Regions from separate parts of the Pseudomonas sp. AC355 genome, predicted to be linked through region 1. Evidence: predicted binding sites of a transcription regulator. Region 1 holds the regulator's gene; the other holds the start of a gene.

Region 1 (8,980 bases):
TTCCGCGCTTTGCTTTTGTCGAGGCGGAAGCAAGTGTTCTGAGGCGTCCCTGAGACGGCTTCAGGGAACACTTGCCCTTGACCTTGGCTTGACCGCCACTATATATAGCGGGGCCAAAGCAGGTCGCAGGGCACTTTTAGTCGGTTGGATAACGATCCGGCTGATGTGATACGAGCGGCAGCACCACGTTTTTCGGCGTTCGCTCTGTCGAGCGGGCGCTTTCATCGTCGATGCAGCATGCGTCGAGCCGATACGCCCAACAGTTTTTCAGGCGCTTACTCGCCTTTCAATTATCGAATTTCAGGAATTTTCCAATCCATGGGTAAATCGCTGGTCATCGTGGAATCCCCGGCCAAGGCCAAGACCATCAACAAGTACCTGGGCAGCCAGTACGTGGTGAAGTCGAGCATCGGCCACATCCGCGACCTCCCCACCAGTGGCGGGGCGGCAGCCAAGGAGCCTGTCAAACGCGGCAAGGCTGCCGCGGGTGAGGTGCCGGCCCTGTCACCCAAGGAAAAGGCCAAGCGTCAGCTATTCAACCGCATGGGCGTCGATCCCGAGCAGGGTTGGAAAGCCAAGTACGAAATCCTGCCGGGCAAGGAGAAGGTGGTCGAGGAACTGCGCCGCCTAGCCAAAGATGCTGACACCATCTATCTCGCGACCGACTTGGATAGAGAGGGGGAGGCCATCGCCTGGCATCTGCGCGAGTCTATCGGTGGTGACGACAGCCGCTACAAGCGCGTGGTGTTCAACGAAATTACCAAAAAGGCCATTCAAGAGGCGTTTTCTGCTCCGGGTGAACTGGATATCAACCGGGTCAATGCCCAGCAGGCGCGGCGTTTTCTTGATCGCGTGGTGGGCTACATGGTCTCGCCGCTGCTGTGGTCGAAGATCGCTCGCGGGCTGTCTGCCGGACGTGTGCAGTCCGTTGCGGTGAAGCTGGTGGTCGAGCGCGAAAAGGAAATCCGAGCGTTCGTACCTGAAGAGTACTGGGAGGTGCACGCCGATCTGGGCACCGCCAAAGACGCCAACGTGCGCTTTGAAGTAGCCCGCGAGAATGGCGCTGCCTTCAAGCCGCTGAACGAAGCGCAGGCCATGGCCGCGCTGGCGACCCTCAAGGCGTCGAGCTACAGCATCGCCAAGCGCGAGGACAAGCCGACCAGCAGCAAACCCTCGGCGCCGTTCATTACCTCGACACTGCAGCAGGCGGGCAGCACCCGGCTGGGCTTCGGTGTGAAGAAGACCATGATGATGGCCCAGCGTCTCTACGAGGCTGGTTACATCACCTATATGCGTACCGACTCCACCAATCTCTCGGCTGATGCCGTCGAGATGGTGCGTGGTTTCATCGACACCGAGTACGGTAAGCAATACCTGCCGGAGAAGGCCAACATCTACTCCAGCAAGGAAGGCGCTCAGGAGGCGCACGAAGCGATTCGTCCTTCTGACGTCAACGTGCGCCCGACCCAGCTGTCCGGGATGGAGCGTGACGCCGAACGCCTCTACGAGCTGATCTGGCGCCAATTCGTCGCCTGCCAGATGCCGCCGGCCGAATACCTGTCGACTACCGTGACCGTTACGGCTGCGCAGTTCGAACTGCGTGCCAAGGGGCGTATTCTCAAGTTCGACGGTTACACCCGTGCATTGCCACAACTGAGCAAGCCTGGTGATGACGCCGTGCTGCCGGAAATGAAACAGGGTGAAGTGCTCAAACTGATCAAGCTTGACCCTAGCCAGCACTTCACCAAGCCCACGGCGCGCTATTCGGAAGCCAGCCTGGTCAAGGAAATGGAAAAGCGGGGGATTGGTCGTCCATCCACCTACGCAGCGATCATTTCCACCATTCAGGATCGTGGCTACGTGGCGCTGCATAACCGCCGCTTCTATTCGGAAAAAATGGGCGACATCGTCACCGAGCGTCTTTCCGAGAGCTTCTCCGATCTGATGGACTACGGCTTCACCGCCGGCATGGAAGAGAACCTCGATGACGTGGCCCAGGGCGAGCGCGAGTGGAAACACCTGCTCGACGAGTTCTACGGCGACTTCAAGAAGAAGCTCGAGGTGGCCGCCGACGGCGACAATGGCATGCGCGCCAACACGCCAACGCCGACCGATATTCCCTGCCGCGATTGCGGCCGGCACATGATGATTCGTACCGCCTCCACCGGCGTTTTCCTTGGCTGCTCGGGCTATGCCCTGCCGCCGAAGGAACGCTGCAAGGCCACGGTCAACCTGGTGCCCGGTGACGAGATCGCTGCGGATGACGAGGGTGAGTCCGAATCCCGCGTATTGCTCGGCAAGCACCGCTGCCCGATCTGTGCGACGGCCATGGATGCCTACCTGCTGGACGAAACGCGCAAACTGCATATTTGCGGCAACAACCCGGACTGCGCCGGTTATGAGATCGAGCAGGGCCAGTTCCGCATCAAAGGCTACGAAGGGCCGAGCCTGGAGTGCGACAAGTGCGGCAGTCAGATGCAGCTCAAGACCGGGCGCTTCGGCAAGTTCTTTGGTTGCACCAACAGCGAGTGCAAGAACACCCGCAAGCTGCTGCGTAGTGGCGAGCCCGCGCCACCCAAGATGGATGCGGTGAAGATGCCGGAGCTCAAGTGTGAGAAGGTCGATGACACCTACGTGCTGCGTGATGGCGCCTCAGGGCTGTTCCTGGCTGCCAGCCAGTTTCCGAAAAACCGCGAAACCCGTGCGCCACTGGTACTTGAGATCGTCCCGCATAAAGACGAGATCGATCCGAAGTATCACTTCCTGATGAGCGCTCCAGCGAAAGATCCAGAAGGTCGCGCGGCAGTCATCCGTTACAGCCGCAAGACCAAGGAGCAGTACGTGCAGACCGAAGTGGACGGTAAACCCACCGGTTGGAAAGCGTTCTACGACGGTGGCAAATGGAAGGTTGAAGACAAGCGTTGATCTGCCTTGGGCATGCTTCGCTGGAGTGTGCCCATGGCGATCGGGAGAGTGGATATGGCTGGCGAACTGTATACCCGCACGAACCAAAAGATTTTCTACGCCGGGCTTTCTCTGGACTCCTGGCGCAAGGCCGAAGAAGGCCGGGCGATGAATGCCCAGGCGTTGGTGCAGGCCGAACGTGAAGCGACCCTGTTTCATTTGTACGGTGCGTTACTTGGGCTGTGCCATGAAATCGCAGGTTTCTATCGCTTGCCGAACAGCAGTGCCGCGCGTGCCGAGGTATTGCTGGATCGACAGAGCCTGGCTTCTTCACCCAGCCCCGAGTTGGCCGAACTGGTTGAGTTGGCCGAAAATGGGCACACCTGGCTTGGGCAATTATTGGCTGCTCATGCCGAGCTATTCCGGCCTCCGCGCGCCCCGCGCGAGGCTAAGGCCGATCCTGGCGCTACCTCGCTGATCAAGGTGGTAAGTGTCGATGAGGCACAGCCTCCACTTGACCGGGAAACATTGGAGGGCTGGCGTCAGGAGCTGAAAGCACTGGCACAGCGTTTTCGCGTCGGCCTCAGCGAGTGGTGACCGTGCTGGGCACCGACTATTGAAAAGTCCGTTCAGCGCTTAGCGGTTTTTCGCCAAGCGATTGAATGGAGCGGCTGCTACAATGCGCGGCCTTTCGTGGAGAATCCGAGTTATGCCTACTTCCTTCCTTGAAATCGTCGAACTGCCCGATGGGCGTATTGCCCTGCGTCGAGCCGATGATGAGGAAGCACTGGTGGTGTTGGACTTCTCCGAAGATGCCAAGGCCTTTCTCCAGGGCCAGCATGTGGAAGTCGCCAAAGCGATGCTCAATGTCGGCGTGCAAATGGCCGGCAGAATGGCCGAAGGCGATTTTGAGCATGAAGACCAGCCCCGCGTCCTGCACTGATCCGGCTTTCTACCCGCGCCCTCCACGGGCGGTCAGGCAGAAAAGTGACACTCCAACTTCGAGCATTTCTCTGTAAATCGTGGGTCAGCCCAGGCTGATGTTCAGGCTTTGCGCCTGGCCGAGGTGCGCTGCTGCTTCCAGTTGCTGGCGCGCATGCTGGGGCAGGGGATGCAGCCAGCTGACCACCGTATGGCTACGGCCAAGTTTCAAGGCTTCCTGAGCCAGCTGCAGGGCGCTCTGGCTGTTGCGAGGGTGCAGTAGCAGAATCCGCTCACGGTTCAGGCCCGCATCGCGCAGCCAGCTCTGGGTCAGGCTGGCCGGTGGGGCGATCAGGGTCAACCAGCGTTCGTCATCCTTCTCGCTCAGTTCCCGCAGCATGGGCGCCAACAGCGTCAGGCAGTTACCCGCAGCACCTCTCAGCGATACTTCGCTGAACGTGGTTTCCAGTGCTACTGGTTCGGGTTCGGCCACCGCAATGGTCGAGGCCAGAAAGGCATCGAACAGCGGAAGTTGGGTACGGCTCAGCGACTGAGGGAACTGCATAAAGCCTCCAATTAGCGGCGTATGACGCCGACACTCAAGCCTTCGATGATCAGCTCCTGTTCTTCCAGGTTCACTTCGATCGGGGCGAATTCTGTGTTTTCAGCCAGCAACCAGACGGTATTGCCTTCACGTTTGAATCGCTTGACCGTCACTTCATCATCGATACGCGCGACCACTATCTGGCCGTTGCGTGCTTCGCTGGTGGTGTGGACGGCAAGCAGATCGCCGTCGACGATGCCGATGTCCTTCATGCTCATGCCGCGTACCCGCAGCAGGTAGTCGGCCCTCGGGCGGAAGAAGTCCGGGTTGATCCGGCAGGCTTCCTCTATATGTTGTTGAGCCAGAATGGGTGCGCCTGCAGCCACTCGGCCGATCACCGGCAGGCCTTCTTCCTCGGCCTGATTGGGCTCGAAACCCGGGATGCGGATGCCGCGGGAAGCGCCCGGGGTCATCTCGATCGCACCTTTGCGGGCCAGGGCCTTGAGGTGTTCCTCGGCGGCATTCGGTGACTTGAAGCCGAGCGCCTGGGCGATCTCTGCACGAGTCGGCGGGTAGCCGTTGTCTTCCAGGCACTGCTTGATGAAGGCGAGGATTTCGGCTTGGCGGGGCGTCAGCTTGATCATGTGGGCGGCTCTGTCTTTTTATACAGTGACTGGGATTATATACAGTAAGCGTCGCTTGGCAATCCATTGATGTGCGTCGCGCCTGTGTTATCCGCCAGGCGGCGTAACGGGCTATGCTCAACAGGCCATTTTCGAAACCCGGCCGGGATTGCCCGCGACGCTATCGCCAAATGATGACTGAGCATCCAGAATACGGTCTGCGCGACTTGACAGGCGTGCGCGCTGAAACGTATGTTTCAAACACTTGTTTGTCGGATGGATGTCATGGCGCAATCGGAAACCGTTGAACGCATTCTGGATGCTGCGGAGCAGTTGTTCGCGGAGAAGGGGTTCGCCGAAACGTCGTTGCGCCTGATTACCAGCAAGGCTGGGGTCAACCTGGCCGCCGTCAACTATCACTTCGGTTCCAAGAAGGCCCTGATTCAGGCGGTCTTCTCGCGTTTTCTCGGGCCGTTCTGCGCGAGCCTCGAGCGTGAGCTCGACAAGCGCCAGAGCAAGCCAGGGGTGACCTTCAGCCTCGAGGAGTTGCTCGAACTGTTGGTCGAGCAGACCCTGGCGGTGAAACCGCGCAGTGGTAATGACCTGTCCATCTTCATGCGCTTGCTCGGCCTGGCCTTCAGTCAGAGTCAGGGACATCTGCGCAAATACCTCGAAGAGGTCTACGGCAAGGTGTTCCGGCGCTACATGCATCTGGTGCATGAAGCGGCGCCTGGCATTCCTCCGCTGGAGCTGTTCTGGCGCGTGCATTTCATGCTCGGCGCCGCGGCGTTCAGCATGTCTGGCATCAAGGCCCTGCGGGCCATGGCCGAGAGCGACTTCGGCGTGGATACCTCGATCGAGCAGGTCATGCGCCTGATGGTGCCGTTCCTGGCCGCCGGTATGCGCTCTGAAAGCGGAGTGACCGACCAGCGGCTGGCGACTGCTCAGCTTATTCCTCGCAGTAAAGGCCCAGCCATCATCAAGGCCTGACCGTCTTGTCCGGCTTGCGGGCTGCTCGTCGCTGCCCCTAAGCTACCGCCTATATCAGCAGCTGGTTTCGGCATAGCCAGAGCTTGGGTGATCTCCTCACCGAATCGCCAGATATTCATTGCGCTTGGGCGCGAGCATTCGCTTTGCTGCGCCTGTCTGCGTGCCGAATGCGGAACCTGTTCGTGGGGCACTGTCCCATGGCTGTGCGCAGGCCGAGTTTCATATCTGCTGCAAAATCTTTTCCCCAGTGCTCGCTCGATGCGTGGCGCTGATCGATGAAGCGCCTCGCTCCAGCTGAGCGGTGCGGCCACTCAATTAAGGATTACCTGTTGTGAGTACCCCCTTGTATGGCTCCCTGATGGTGGATATCGCCGGCACCTGGCTGGCTGCCGAAGACCGGCAGTTGCTGCGCCAGCCCGAAGTCGGCGGCCTGATTATCTTCGCCCGTAATATCGAGAATCCACGTCAGGTGCGTGAGCTGTCACAGGCCATTCGTGCCGTGCGCCCGGATCTGCTGCTTGCTGTGGATCAGGAGGGCGGCCGCGTACAACGGCTGCGTGAAGGCTTTGTGCGTCTGCCGGCGATGCGCGCCATTGCAGGCTGCGCCGATGCCGAGAGCCTGGCGCGGCAGTGCGGCTGGTTGATGGCGACCGAAGTCCTGGCGGTGGGCCTGGATCTGAGTTTCGCGCCGGTGCTGGATCTCGATCACCAGCGCAGTGCGGTGGTCGGCCACCGTGCCTTCGAGGGTGACCCCGAGCGTGCCACCCAGTTGGCTGGCGCGTTTATTCGCGGCATGGCAGAGGCGGGCATGGCGGCGACCGGCAAGCATTTCCCCGGGCATGGCTGGGCCGAGGCTGATTCCCATGTGGCCATTCCAACCGATGAGCGCAGCCTGGAAGAAATCCGTCAGAACGACCTACGGCCGTTCGCGGCCTTGAGTCGTGATCTTGCGGCGGTAATGCCGGCCCATGTCATCTACCCTCAGGTGGACAGTCAGCCGGCTGGCTTCTCGCGCCGCTGGTTGCAGGACATCCTGCGGGGGGAGCTGGGTTTCGAGGGCGTCATTTTCAGCGATGACCTGTCGATGGCCGGCGCCCATGTGGTGGGTGACGCCGCCAATCGCATTGAGGCTGCTCTGACGGCAGGTTGCGACATGGGCCTAGTGTGTAACGACCGAGCCGCGGCAGAGTTGGCGCTTTCGGCAGTGCAGCGCCTCGGTGTTATCGCGCCCAAAGGGTTGGCAGGCATGCGCCGCCGAGCGTTTCCCGGAATCGATTATCGTCAGAACCCGCGTTGGGCCCAGGCGTTATCTGCCCTGCGGGCAGCGCAATTGGTCGAGTAAGCCGCTGTATCGAAAGCGTCCTGGGTAGACCCAGGCTACAAAAAGTCAGGGCCGCATAAGCGTCCCTGATTTTTTCAGCTTTTCACCGTAGCCAGCAGGCGTTCCAGTAACGCCTCTAGCGTGTTGAAACGCTCTTCCGCACGCTCCATCGGTATGGAGAAGCGGAACAGCGTGGCGCCTTCGAACTTGTAGCGGTTCGGCGCGCTCTGGATCAACTTGATCAGCGTCAGTGGATCGACCGGTGTTTCCGCCGCGAACTCGATGCGCCCACCTTGCGGCCCTGCATCGATCTTCTTGATACCCAGCCGCTCGGCCTGCAGCTTGAGCAGGGTCAGGCGTACCAGGTGTTTGGCTGGCTCTGGCAGCAGCCCGAAGCGGTCGATCATTTCCACCTGCAGCTCTTTCAGGCCGTCTTCGTCGATGGCGTTGGCGATGCGCTTATAGAGGATCAGGCGGGCATGGACGTCCGGTAGGTAATCCTCGGGAATCAGCGCCGGTACACGCAGGTTGATTTCCGGCCCACCGCCCAGCGGTTGGTCGAGGTTCGGCTGCTCGCCCTTGCGGATCGATTTCACTGCTCGTTCGAGCATTTCCATGTACAGGGTGAAGCCAACTGCCTGGATCTGCCCGCTCTGGCCGTCGCCGAGCAGTTCGCCCGCACCACGGATTTCCAGGTCGTGGGTGGCGAGGACGAAGCCAGCACCGAGATCCTGGGCATTGGCGATGGCTTCCAGGCGTTTCTGCGCGTCGTCGGTCATCTGCTTGCGCGGCGGCGTCAGCAGGTAGGCGTAGGCCTGGTGGTGGCTGCGCCCGACGCGACCGCGTAACTGGTGCAACTGGGCCAGGCCGAACTTGTCGGCACGCTCGATGATGATGGTGTTGGCGCTGGGCACGTCGATGCCGGTCTCGATGATGGTCGAGGCGATCAGTACGTTGAAGCGCTTGTGGTAGAAGTCGCCCATCACCTGTTCCAGCTCGCGCTCGTGCATCTGCCCGTGGCCGATGCCGATGCGTGCCTCGGGCACCAGTGCGGCCAGCTCGGCTGCGCACTTTTCGATGCTCTTCACGTCGTTGTGCAGGTAGTACACCTGGCCGCCACGCAGTAGCTCACGCAGCAGCGCTTCCTTGATCGTCGGGTTGTTCTGTTCCATGACGAAGGTACGCACCGAGAGGCGGCGAGCTGGCGGTGTCGCGATGATCGACAAGTCACGCATGCCCGACACGGCCATATTCAGGGTGCGCGGAATGGGGGTGGCAGTGAGGGTGAGGATATCTACCTCACTGCGTAGCGCCTTGAGCACTTCCTTCTGGCGCACGCCGAAGCGGTGCTCTTCGTCGATGATCACCAGGCCCAGGTTCTTGATCTTGACGTCATCCTGCAGCAGCTTGTGGGTGCCGATAACGATGTCGATCTTGCCTTCGGCCAGTTGCTGTACGGCGGCGCTGATTTCTTTGGCACTCTTGAAGCGGCTCATCACCTCGACCGTTACCGGCCAATCGGCGAAACGGTCACGGAAGCTGTTGTAGTGCTGCTGGGCAAGCAGGGTAGTGGGCACCAGAATGGCGACCTGGCGACCGCCATGTACGGCGATAAAGGCGGCGCGCATGGCCACCTCGGTCTTGCCAAAGCCGACGTCGCCGCAGACCAGGCGATCC
Region 2 (8,980 bases), 1.9 Mb from region 1:
CGAGGCCGGTACCGACTATGAAGGCGGCAAACGGATAATCATGGATGCTCTGGGCGGTATTCCACTCGGGCGCCCTTCGACGCCATCGGAGGTGGCCAATCTCATTGCGTTCCTGGCCTCGTCTCGTGCGGCATCCATCACGGGCAGCGAATTTGTCATCGATGGCGGAACGCTGCCAACTGCCTGACCGCGTTGGCACGTTCAATCACCTGGCCGTCTATCCACTCGATGGCGAAGAGTTGGTGAGTGGTGAGCCTTCCTTGCTGGCATTGCGGGATCCGAACATTGTCCGCTCTCGGCCAGGCGGGCGACATCTTTTCGCCGACGAACCCAGCCAGACTGAATACAATATGCGTCAGACTATCGCAGGCCATGAATGTGGCTGCACCGGACAAGGAACCCGCCTCCATGGCCTCCCCTGACAAACAGCAAAAACGCGCCCAGCGGGCCAAAGCCAAGGCCAAGCAGAACCGCATGGGCAAGCCGAAGCCCAATGTCCTGCATCCGGTTCTGGCCAACCCGCTGATCAACGAGCCGTTTGATGACGTCGAAATCGACCTGAGCACCTTCGATTTCAAGGACATCGAGGAGAACGGTTTCAACCCGGCCCATTTCGACGACCTGTTCCAGACCATGAAGATGGCCGAAGGCATCAGCCTGCTAGCGATGTGCCTGGTGTTTCTGCAATACCCGGTGCTGGAACTGGTGGTCGCTGAGGAAGAGGAAGACCCGGCGACCGACTTCATGATGGGCCTGCTGATCGTCTACCGCGGGATCTTCCATGATGAAGACGAGGACGCGGCAGTGGCCTGGATCGGCAGCGATGCCTTCCAGAGTGCCTACAACGAAGCGTCGATGCTCCTGCAGAAAAGGAATGCCCGCGCCAGTACCCACGCCTGAGCAGTTTGCCCCTTCAGCGCCTGACTGGGGCTACGCCCCCAGCCGCCACCTTCGATAATCCCTGCACGCTCAAACCTGGTCGAATCGAACACGCGCTGCGCGAAAATCGTCTGCGTGTTCCAACAGCCAGGTCCATAGCGGCACCATCTGCACCAGAAAGCTCCGACCCAATGCGGTCAGTTGGTAATCGACACGGGGCGGCACCTCGCCGTGATCGCAACGGGCGATCAATCCGTCCCGTTCAAGTTGTCGTAGGCTACGGGTCAGCATGCGCTGGGTAATGCCCTGCAAGCGCCGGCCGATTTCTGCGTGTCGCAGTTTTCCCTCTACTCCCAGTGTATGGACGATACCCAGCGACCAGCGATTGCCCGCATGAGTCAGAACCTCACGCTTGAGCCCGTCGTCCTCGTCACTGAGTGCGTCGCAGGTGGCTTGAGATAAGCGAATTACCTCTTCTTCGGTCATTGCGTTCATGCGGTATCACTCGTGTGCCTTCTTCTGGATGTTCGCCAATGGTGACAGGATAAAAACATCACTGATCATTCACTGCGAGTAACCGATGCAACCACAGTCTCCTGTAAAAACCGACAACATTCTCGTCCTGGGCGCCGGTGAACTCGGCATGGCCGTGCTCCGCGAACTGGCGGCCCAGCCGGCAGCGCGGGTAACGGTGATGCTGCGAGCATCCGCTCTTGATACCGGTTCAGAAAGCAAACGCCAGACGCTCGAAGAACTGAGCACACTGGGTATCGAAGTGGTATCTGCAGATGCCGCAAACGACTCCGAAGAAAAGCTCGCCGCGTTGTTCAGTGGTTTCGACACGCTGGTCAGTTGCTTGGGGTTCGCAGCCGGGGCAGGCATACAGCGCAAGCTGGCCAGGGCAGCACTGAAGTCGGCGGTGAAGCGTTATGTGCCCTGGCAGTTCGGTGTGGATTACGACGTGATCGGCCGCGGCAGCCCACAGAACCTGTTCGACGAACAGCTGGACGTGCGTCAACTGCTGCGCGGCCAGTCACGGGTGCAATGGCTGATCATCTCCACCGGCATGTTCACCAGCTTTCTGTTCGAACCTGCATTCGGCGTAGTGGATCTGAGCCAGAACACCGTGCGCGCGCTGGGCAGCTGGGACACTGCCGTAACGGTCACCACACCGGAAGATATCGGCCGCCTGACGGCTGCCATCCTGTTCGAGCCGGAGCTGGTCAACCAGGTCGTCTTCACCGCGGGCGACACCCTCACCTACCGGCAACTGGCGGACACCGTCGATCAGCTACTCGACCGCAAGGTCGAGCGCGTGGAATGGACGGTGCCCGCGCTCAAGGCCGAGCTGGCTGCAGCCCCCGATGACTCGCTGCGCAAGTACCGGGCGGTGTTCGCCGAAGGCAAAGGCGTCGCATGGCCAAAGGTGGACAGCTACAACGCACGAGCGAAGATCGATACCGTCGACGTCGCGCAATGGATCGAACGGCATTTGCGCTGATACGCGGTGCTGCGTGTTCCGGCAAATAGCCGACGCTTGAACGCACCGCCGTCGCAAAGTCCAGCTAGACGAGCTTTGATCTCGATCTGGAAGCCGGCCAGCCAAGTTACGCCCATGCATGTCAGCGTCGGATGCGGAGTTCGGACGTCGTACTCACCAAGCATTTTTCTACCGAGCGTCAGGAGGCACTCAGCGGTAGAAATGTCATAGCGTACGTAACGGGCCCGGACGAGCATTTCTGATTGCACTTGGCGGGCGTCGATGGAGTGGAGTTGCTCGACGATGGCCAGGGAGGCCCTTTCGCACGGATTGCGGAATGGGTTTCCCGAACAGCAAGCTCGCGAGTAACCATTTGAAGGGAGCCTCTTCATGGGCGCCATCGAGCCCAAGCTGCTACGCGGTCATACGCTGGTCGATCACGCGGATTGAGATTAATGGGACTCTGCCAATGAGCTGCAACGGGTAGCCGCAAGGTTCAGGCATCGGAGTTCGGGCAAAAATGGCCTGATCGCTGAAACATCCCAAGCCAACGTACGAATCGCCACCCCGCATGCCGATGTCGTATCGTCCTGCTGCCACCAGACGCAATACGGTCTTTCGAGAGGAGTGATGCAGACATGCGGGATCAGACGCTGGAACGCTTGCAGCAGCTAGGATGGGAATTGCCCACACCGCCCCGTCCGCTCGGGGCCTACCGTGCAGTGGTAGATGCTGGTTCGCTGTTGCACATTTCCATGCAGGGGCCAATTGTCCAGGGCAAGCCCTCGATTACCGGGTTGCTTGGCCGCGAGATCTCTATCGAAGCGGGTCAGGAGGCAGCCCGGGTCAGCGTGCTGAATGCACTGGCCCAGGCGCGTGCCTACCTCGACAGCCTCGATCACATCAGACAGGTGGTACGCCTGGATGCCTATGTGGCCTGCGAAGACGCGTTCAGCCGCCACCCCGAAGTAATCGACGGCGCGTCGGAGTTGCTGGCCCAGGTCTTCGCAGAACGCGCTGGCCACGTGCGCACCGTATGTGGCGTTCGTAACCTGCCAGGCAACGCGCCGGTCGCACTGGCGCTGGTTCTCGAGCTACAGCGATAGGTGGATGCCGATAACCACCGATCCAACCGACAACATCAGCCGAATCGATGATCAAAATGCGCAAAACGCATTCGAATGCCGGGCGTAATCCAGATAGCCTTGGCTTCGAATGCATTGTTCATGACGCTAACAGGGAGGAATCGATGACCCAATCTACCTACGTACCGCCAAAGGTCTGGAAGCACCTTGAGGCTTCCGGTGGCCAGTTCTCCAAGATCAACCGGCCCGTTGCCGGCGCGACTCATGAGAAGGAGCTGCCGGTCGGCAAGCATCCGCTGCAGCTGTATTCGCTTGCCACGCCCAACGGCGTGAAGGTGACCATCCTGCTTGAGGAGCTACTTGCACTGGGGCATAGCGGTGCCGAGTACGATGCCTGGCTGATCCGTATTTCCGATGGCGACCAATTCTCCAGCGGCTTTGTCGGCGTCAATCCCAACTCGAAGATTCCAGCACTACTCGACCAGAGTGCGGATACCCCTATCCGCGTGTTCGAGTCCGGGTCGATCCTGCTCTATCTCGCGGAAAAATTTGGCGCGTTCCTGCCGAAAGATCCAGCTGGCCGTACCGAAACCCTCAACTGGCTGTTCTGGCAAATGGGCTCTGCGCCCTACCTGGGTGGCGGCTTCGGGCACTTCTATGCCTATGCGCCGGAGAAGTTCGAGTACGCAATCAATCGCTTCACCATGGAAACAAAACGTCAACTGGATGTACTCAACCAGCGACTCGCCGAAAACCGCTACTTGGCGGGCGACACCTACACCATTGCCGATATTGCCGTGTGGCCCTGGTACGGCGAACTGGTGAGGAACAACGTGTATTCGGCTGCCGAATTCCTTGCTGTTCATGAATACCCGCATCTTCTGCGCTGGGCCGATGAAATCGCCAACCGCGAAGCAGTCCAGCGCGGCAAACGCGTCAATCGCACCTGGGGCGACGAAGCGCAGCAAGTGCCCGAGCGGCATCAGGCTTCGGATCTGGACAAGTCCTAAGGCAGTAAGGCCCTCGGCGAAGGCCTAGGGCCTCCAATTGGACGCGTTTGTTTCGACCAGCGCGCCAAAATCCAGCAGGAAATAAGCGAGTAGAAACGAAAAAGCCCCAATGCTTTTCAGTATCGGGGCTTTTTTTGATATGGCGGGAAGATAGGGATTTGAACCCTAGGTACCATCGCTGATACAACGGATTTCGAATCCGTCCCGTTCGGCCACTCCGGCATCTTCCCAGGCGGCGCGCATGATATCAGTAGAAATCGGTTTGGCGAACCCCGTCGGGCAATTTTTTTCGCTTGGTTTCAATTGCTTGCCTCATTCGGCCAACCAATAAGCGGCAGCTAACCGGCCTCCTTCGTGCCTAAGGACTTGAGTGCGAAGCCTCGCAGGCCGCTACGGCGTTGATGGGTGTGGCACTTGCCACCCGCTTGCCAACGTTCAGTCAGAATTCGGAGTGATCCACTCGGCGGATACTGGCTTGTCGACTAGATAAAATACTGTACATTTGAACAGTATTTTTATGCCGTCCGATTACCATGTCTTCTGTCGTAGCCCTCGATCATTTGCTCAACGAGCGCCGTATCTGGCGTGGCCAGAGCGCTGTTGCGCCCAGCGGCTACCAGCCCACAGGCAACCCTGCGCTGGATGCGGCGCTGCCTGGTGGTGGCTGGCCGGAAGCGGCGTTGAGCGAGTTGCTGGTTGCGACACCGGGCATTGGCGAGCTGCGTTTGTTGCTGGCGACTCTCGCGCGTTTGAGCGCTGCCGGTGAGCGGGTGGTGCTGGTCGCTCCGCCCTATCTGCCTTACCCCAGCGCGTGGCTGGCGGCTGGGGTGAAGATGAAGCAGTTGACGCTGATCCAGGCGTCTGCCCAGGAGGCCTTGTGGGCAGCCGAACAGTGCCTGCGCTCGGGCAGCTGCGGTGCGGTGGTGCTCTGGCCGCAGCGGGCCGATGATCGGGCATTGCGCCGCCTGCAGATCGCTGCGGAAACCGGGCAGACCCTGGCTTTCGCCTACCGCCCACTGCATGAGGCGCAGAACCCCTCGCCTGCGGCCTTGCGCCTGACCATCGAAGCGCAACCGGCTCAGGTGCGCGTGCTCAAGTGCCGTGGCGGGCAGCCTCCGGCGCGCGCATTTCCCCTGAGCACCTGGGGGCGATGACATGCGCTGGGCCTGCATTCTTCTGCCGCAACTGGCCATGGACGGGATATTGCGCGGCCGCGAAGACGCCGACACGCCGCTGGTGCTGCTCAGCGGCCCAGCGCAGCGGCAGCTGTTGCAGGCGGTCACCCCGGCGGCTCGGGCACTTGGCCTGCGTCCGGGGCAGACGCTCACGGCTGCGCAGTCGCTGAACTGCGCGTTCGCCAGCGCCGAGTACGACCCGGCGGATATCGAGCGCTGGCGCAATTTTCTCGCCGCCTGGGCTTACGGTTTCAGCTCCCAGGTCAGCCTGCACTACCCACGCTGCCTGCTGCTGGAGGTGCAATCCAGCCTGGCCCTGTTCGGCCCCTGGCCGCGCTTCGAAGCACGCTTGCGCGAAGAGCTGACGGCGCTGGGCTTTCGCCATCGCATCACCCTGGCGCACAACCCAGCCGCAGCGCGCATGCTCGCCAATCTCCACGACGGCCTGGCGGTGACGGACGAACAGGCCCTGAGCCAGCAGATCGCGGCCATGCCTCTGGATCGCATCGGCCTGCCCGTCGAGCTGCTCACGGCCCTGACGCGCATGGGCCTGCGCCAGGTGCGTCAGTTACAGGCGCTGCCTCGTGACAGCCTGGCGCGGCGTTTTCCTGCCGAGTTACTGAGTCGCCTGGATACCCTGCTGGGCCTGCGCCCGCTGGCACTGGATTATTACCGGCCACCGGATGTGTTCGATACGCGCCTGGAGCTGCACTTCGAGGCGGAATCGACCCAGGCCCTGCTGTTTCCATTACGCCGCCTCACTGCGGATCTGGCCGCCTACCTGGCGGGGCGGGACTGCGGCGTGCAGCGTTTCGTGGTGCACCTGGAACACCGCGAGGGTGATGACAGCCTGCTGCCGGTGGGCCTGCTCAGTGCCGAACGGGAAGCGGCGATGTTGCTGGAGTTCACCCGTGGCCGTCTGGAGCAGTTGCAACTGCCGTCGCCGGTGCTGGCGATCCGCTTGGTGGCCAATGATCTGCCGGTTTTCGTGCCGCACCACCAAGCGCTGTTCGACGAGCGCCCGCAGCAGAGCCTGGGCTGGGAACAGTTGCGCGAACGCCTGCGGGCACGCCTGGGTGACGACGCCGTACAGGGCCTGAGCGCCCATGCCGATCATCGCCCCGAGAAAGCCTGGCGCACGCAAACTATGGGCAGCGCCGTTACTGGGCAATGCGGTGCCCGGCCCAGCTGGCTGCTGCCGGAGCCTCAGGCTCTGCATGAATCCGGGCTGCGTATTCTCACGGGCCCCGAGCGCATCGAGTCCGGCTGGTGGGATGGCGAGGACGTACGCCGCGACTATTACCTGATCGAGACCCGTAATGGCCAACGCGGCTGGGCATTCCGCGCGGTCGGCGAAGATGGCCCACTGCATCTGCACGGATGGTTCGCATGAGCCAGGTGGCCTACGCCGAGCTGCACTGCCTGTCGAACTTCAGTTTTCAGCGTGGCGCTTCCAGCGCCGAAGAGCTTTTCGAGCGGGCCAGGCTGCTGGGTTACCGCGCCCTGGCGATCACCGACGAATGTACCCTGGCTGGAATCGTGCGCGCCTGGCAGGCGGCCAAGAAGCACGAGGTAGATTTGATCGTCGGCAGCGAGATGACGCTGGAGAACGGCGCCCGGTTGATCCTCCTGGCCGAGAACCTGACTGGCTACCAGACGCTGTGCGGGCTTATCACCCGAGCTCGGCGACGTGCGGAAAAAGGCCGCTATCGGCTGCTGATCGATGACATTCCCGCAACGCCGGAGGGCTTGCTGGCCATCTGGCTGCCAGGTCCGGATGACCACGCCACAGCCGGAGCCTGGCTGCAGGCACGCTTTCCCGAGCGCCTGTGGCTGGGTGTGGCGCTACACCGTGGCGCCGATGACCGGGCGCACCTGCAGCATTGTCTGGGTCTGGCCGGGCAACTGGGTGTCCGTGCGGTTGCCTGCGGTAACGTGCACATGCACGCCCGTGGCCGCCGAGCCCTGCAGGATTGCATGACGGCGATCCGTCACCACTTGCCGGTGGCCGAAGCCGGCGCCTACTTGTTCGCCAATGGCGAGCGCCATTTGCGCCGCCGCGAGGAGCTGGCCGAGATTTATCCGCCGAGGTTGCTGGCCGAAACCTTGCTTATCGCCGAGCGCTGCCGGTTCGATCTTGGCGAACTCGAGTATCAGTATCCCCATGAACTGGTTCCCGCAGGTCACAAGGCCAGTTCCTGGCTGCGCAAACTGGTTGAGGACGGTATTCCCGGTCGTTGGCCGAAAGGCCTCAGTGACGAGGTACGCGGCCGCATTGAGTACGAACTGCAACTGATCAGCGAACTGGGTTACGAGAGCTACTTTCTCACCGTGCACGATATCGTCCGTTTCGCCCGCGAGCAGTCGATCCTCTGCCAGGGCCGAGGCTCGGCAGCCAACTCGGTGGTGTGTTTTGCCCTTGGCATCACCGAGCTCGACCCAATGCACAGCAAGCTGCTGTTCGAGCGCTTCCTGTCCCGAGAACGTAACGAGCCACCCGATATCGATGTGGACTTCGAGCATGACCGCCGTGAGGAAGTCATCCAGTACGTGTTCCGCCGCTATGGCCGCGACCGGGCGGCGCTCACTGCAGTGGTCAGCACCTATCACGGTGCCGGGGCGATTCGTGACGTGGCCAAGGCCCTGGGTTTGCCGCCAGACCAGATCAACGCCCTGGCCGCCTGCTGTGGCCGCTGGAGCGACCGCATCCCCGATGCCGAGCGCCTGCGCGAAGCCGGCTTCGATCCGCAGAGCAAGGTGCTGCATCGCGTGCTGGTGCTGGCCGGCGAGTTGATTGGTTTTCCCCGTCACCTCTCGCAGCACCCTGGCGGCTTCGTGATTTCCGAGCACGCGCTGGACACGCTGGTTCCGGTGGAAAACGCCAGCATGGCCGAGCGGACGGTGATCCAGTGGGACAAGGACGACCTCGATGCCGTTGGTCTGCTCAAGGTCGACGTGCTCGCCCTGGGCATGCTCAGCGCCCTGCGCCGCTGCTTCGACCTGCTTGCCGACTACCGCGGCAAACACTGGACCCTGGCCACACTGCCCCAGGAGGACAAGGCCACTTACGAGATGATCAGCCGCGCGGACACCGTGGGCGTGTTCCAGATCGAATCCCGCGCACAGATGGCCATGCTGCCGCGCCTGCGTCCCGCGACCTTCTACGATCTGGTGATCCAGGTAGCCATCGTGCGGCCGGGGCCTATTCAGGGCGATATGGTGCATCCCTACCTGCGTCGGCGTAACCAGGAAGAACCTGTCACCTACCCCTCCGACGAACTGCAGCCCGTCTTCGAGCGCACCCTGGGTGTACCGTTGTTTCAAGAGCAAGTGATGGAGCTGGCGATCATC

The links. The regulator LexA, encoded in region 1, represses DNA repair genes until DNA is damaged. The targets are predictions, from matches to a motif close to CTGTNTNNNNANACAG.
Region 2: a site for LexA is predicted at 4,949-4,964, ahead of imuA (translesion DNA synthesis-associated protein ImuA). Genes of this name have one in related genera too.

What each region holds. Positions count from the first base shown of each region.
Region 1 covers NZ_OZ409843.1:1,962,530-1,971,509, reverse strand. Annotated here, with positions in the region: gene ACZ0AI_RS09345 (DUF1653 domain-containing protein) at 1-53, shown strand, start outside; gene topA (type I DNA topoisomerase) at 319-2,925, shown strand; gene ACZ0AI_RS09335 (DUF6586 family protein) at 2,980-3,501, shown strand; gene ACZ0AI_RS09330 (hypothetical protein) at 3,614-3,847, shown strand; gene sulA (SOS-induced cell division inhibitor SulA) at 3,932-4,390, opposite strand; gene lexA (transcriptional repressor LexA) at 4,402-5,013, opposite strand; gene ACZ0AI_RS09315 (TetR/AcrR family transcriptional regulator) at 5,278-5,982, shown strand; gene nagZ (beta-N-acetylhexosaminidase) at 6,326-7,324, shown strand; gene mfd (transcription-repair coupling factor) at 7,399-8,980, opposite strand, start outside.
Region 2 covers NZ_OZ409843.1:68,717-77,696, reverse strand. Annotated here, with positions in the region: gene ACZ0AI_RS00380 (SDR family oxidoreductase) at 1-187, shown strand, start outside; gene ACZ0AI_RS00375 (hypothetical protein) at 409-900, shown strand; gene ACZ0AI_RS00370 (winged helix-turn-helix transcriptional regulator) at 970-1,365, opposite strand; gene ACZ0AI_RS00365 (aromatic alcohol reductase) at 1,460-2,380, shown strand; gene ACZ0AI_RS00360 (RidA family protein) at 2,998-3,465, shown strand; gene yghU (glutathione-dependent disulfide-bond oxidoreductase) at 3,609-4,454, shown strand; tRNA gene ACZ0AI_RS00350 (tRNA-Ser) at 4,595-4,684, opposite strand; gene imuA (translesion DNA synthesis-associated protein ImuA) at 4,988-5,608, shown strand; gene ACZ0AI_RS00340 (Y-family DNA polymerase) at 5,610-7,022, shown strand; gene ACZ0AI_RS00335 (error-prone DNA polymerase) at 7,010-8,980, shown strand, end outside.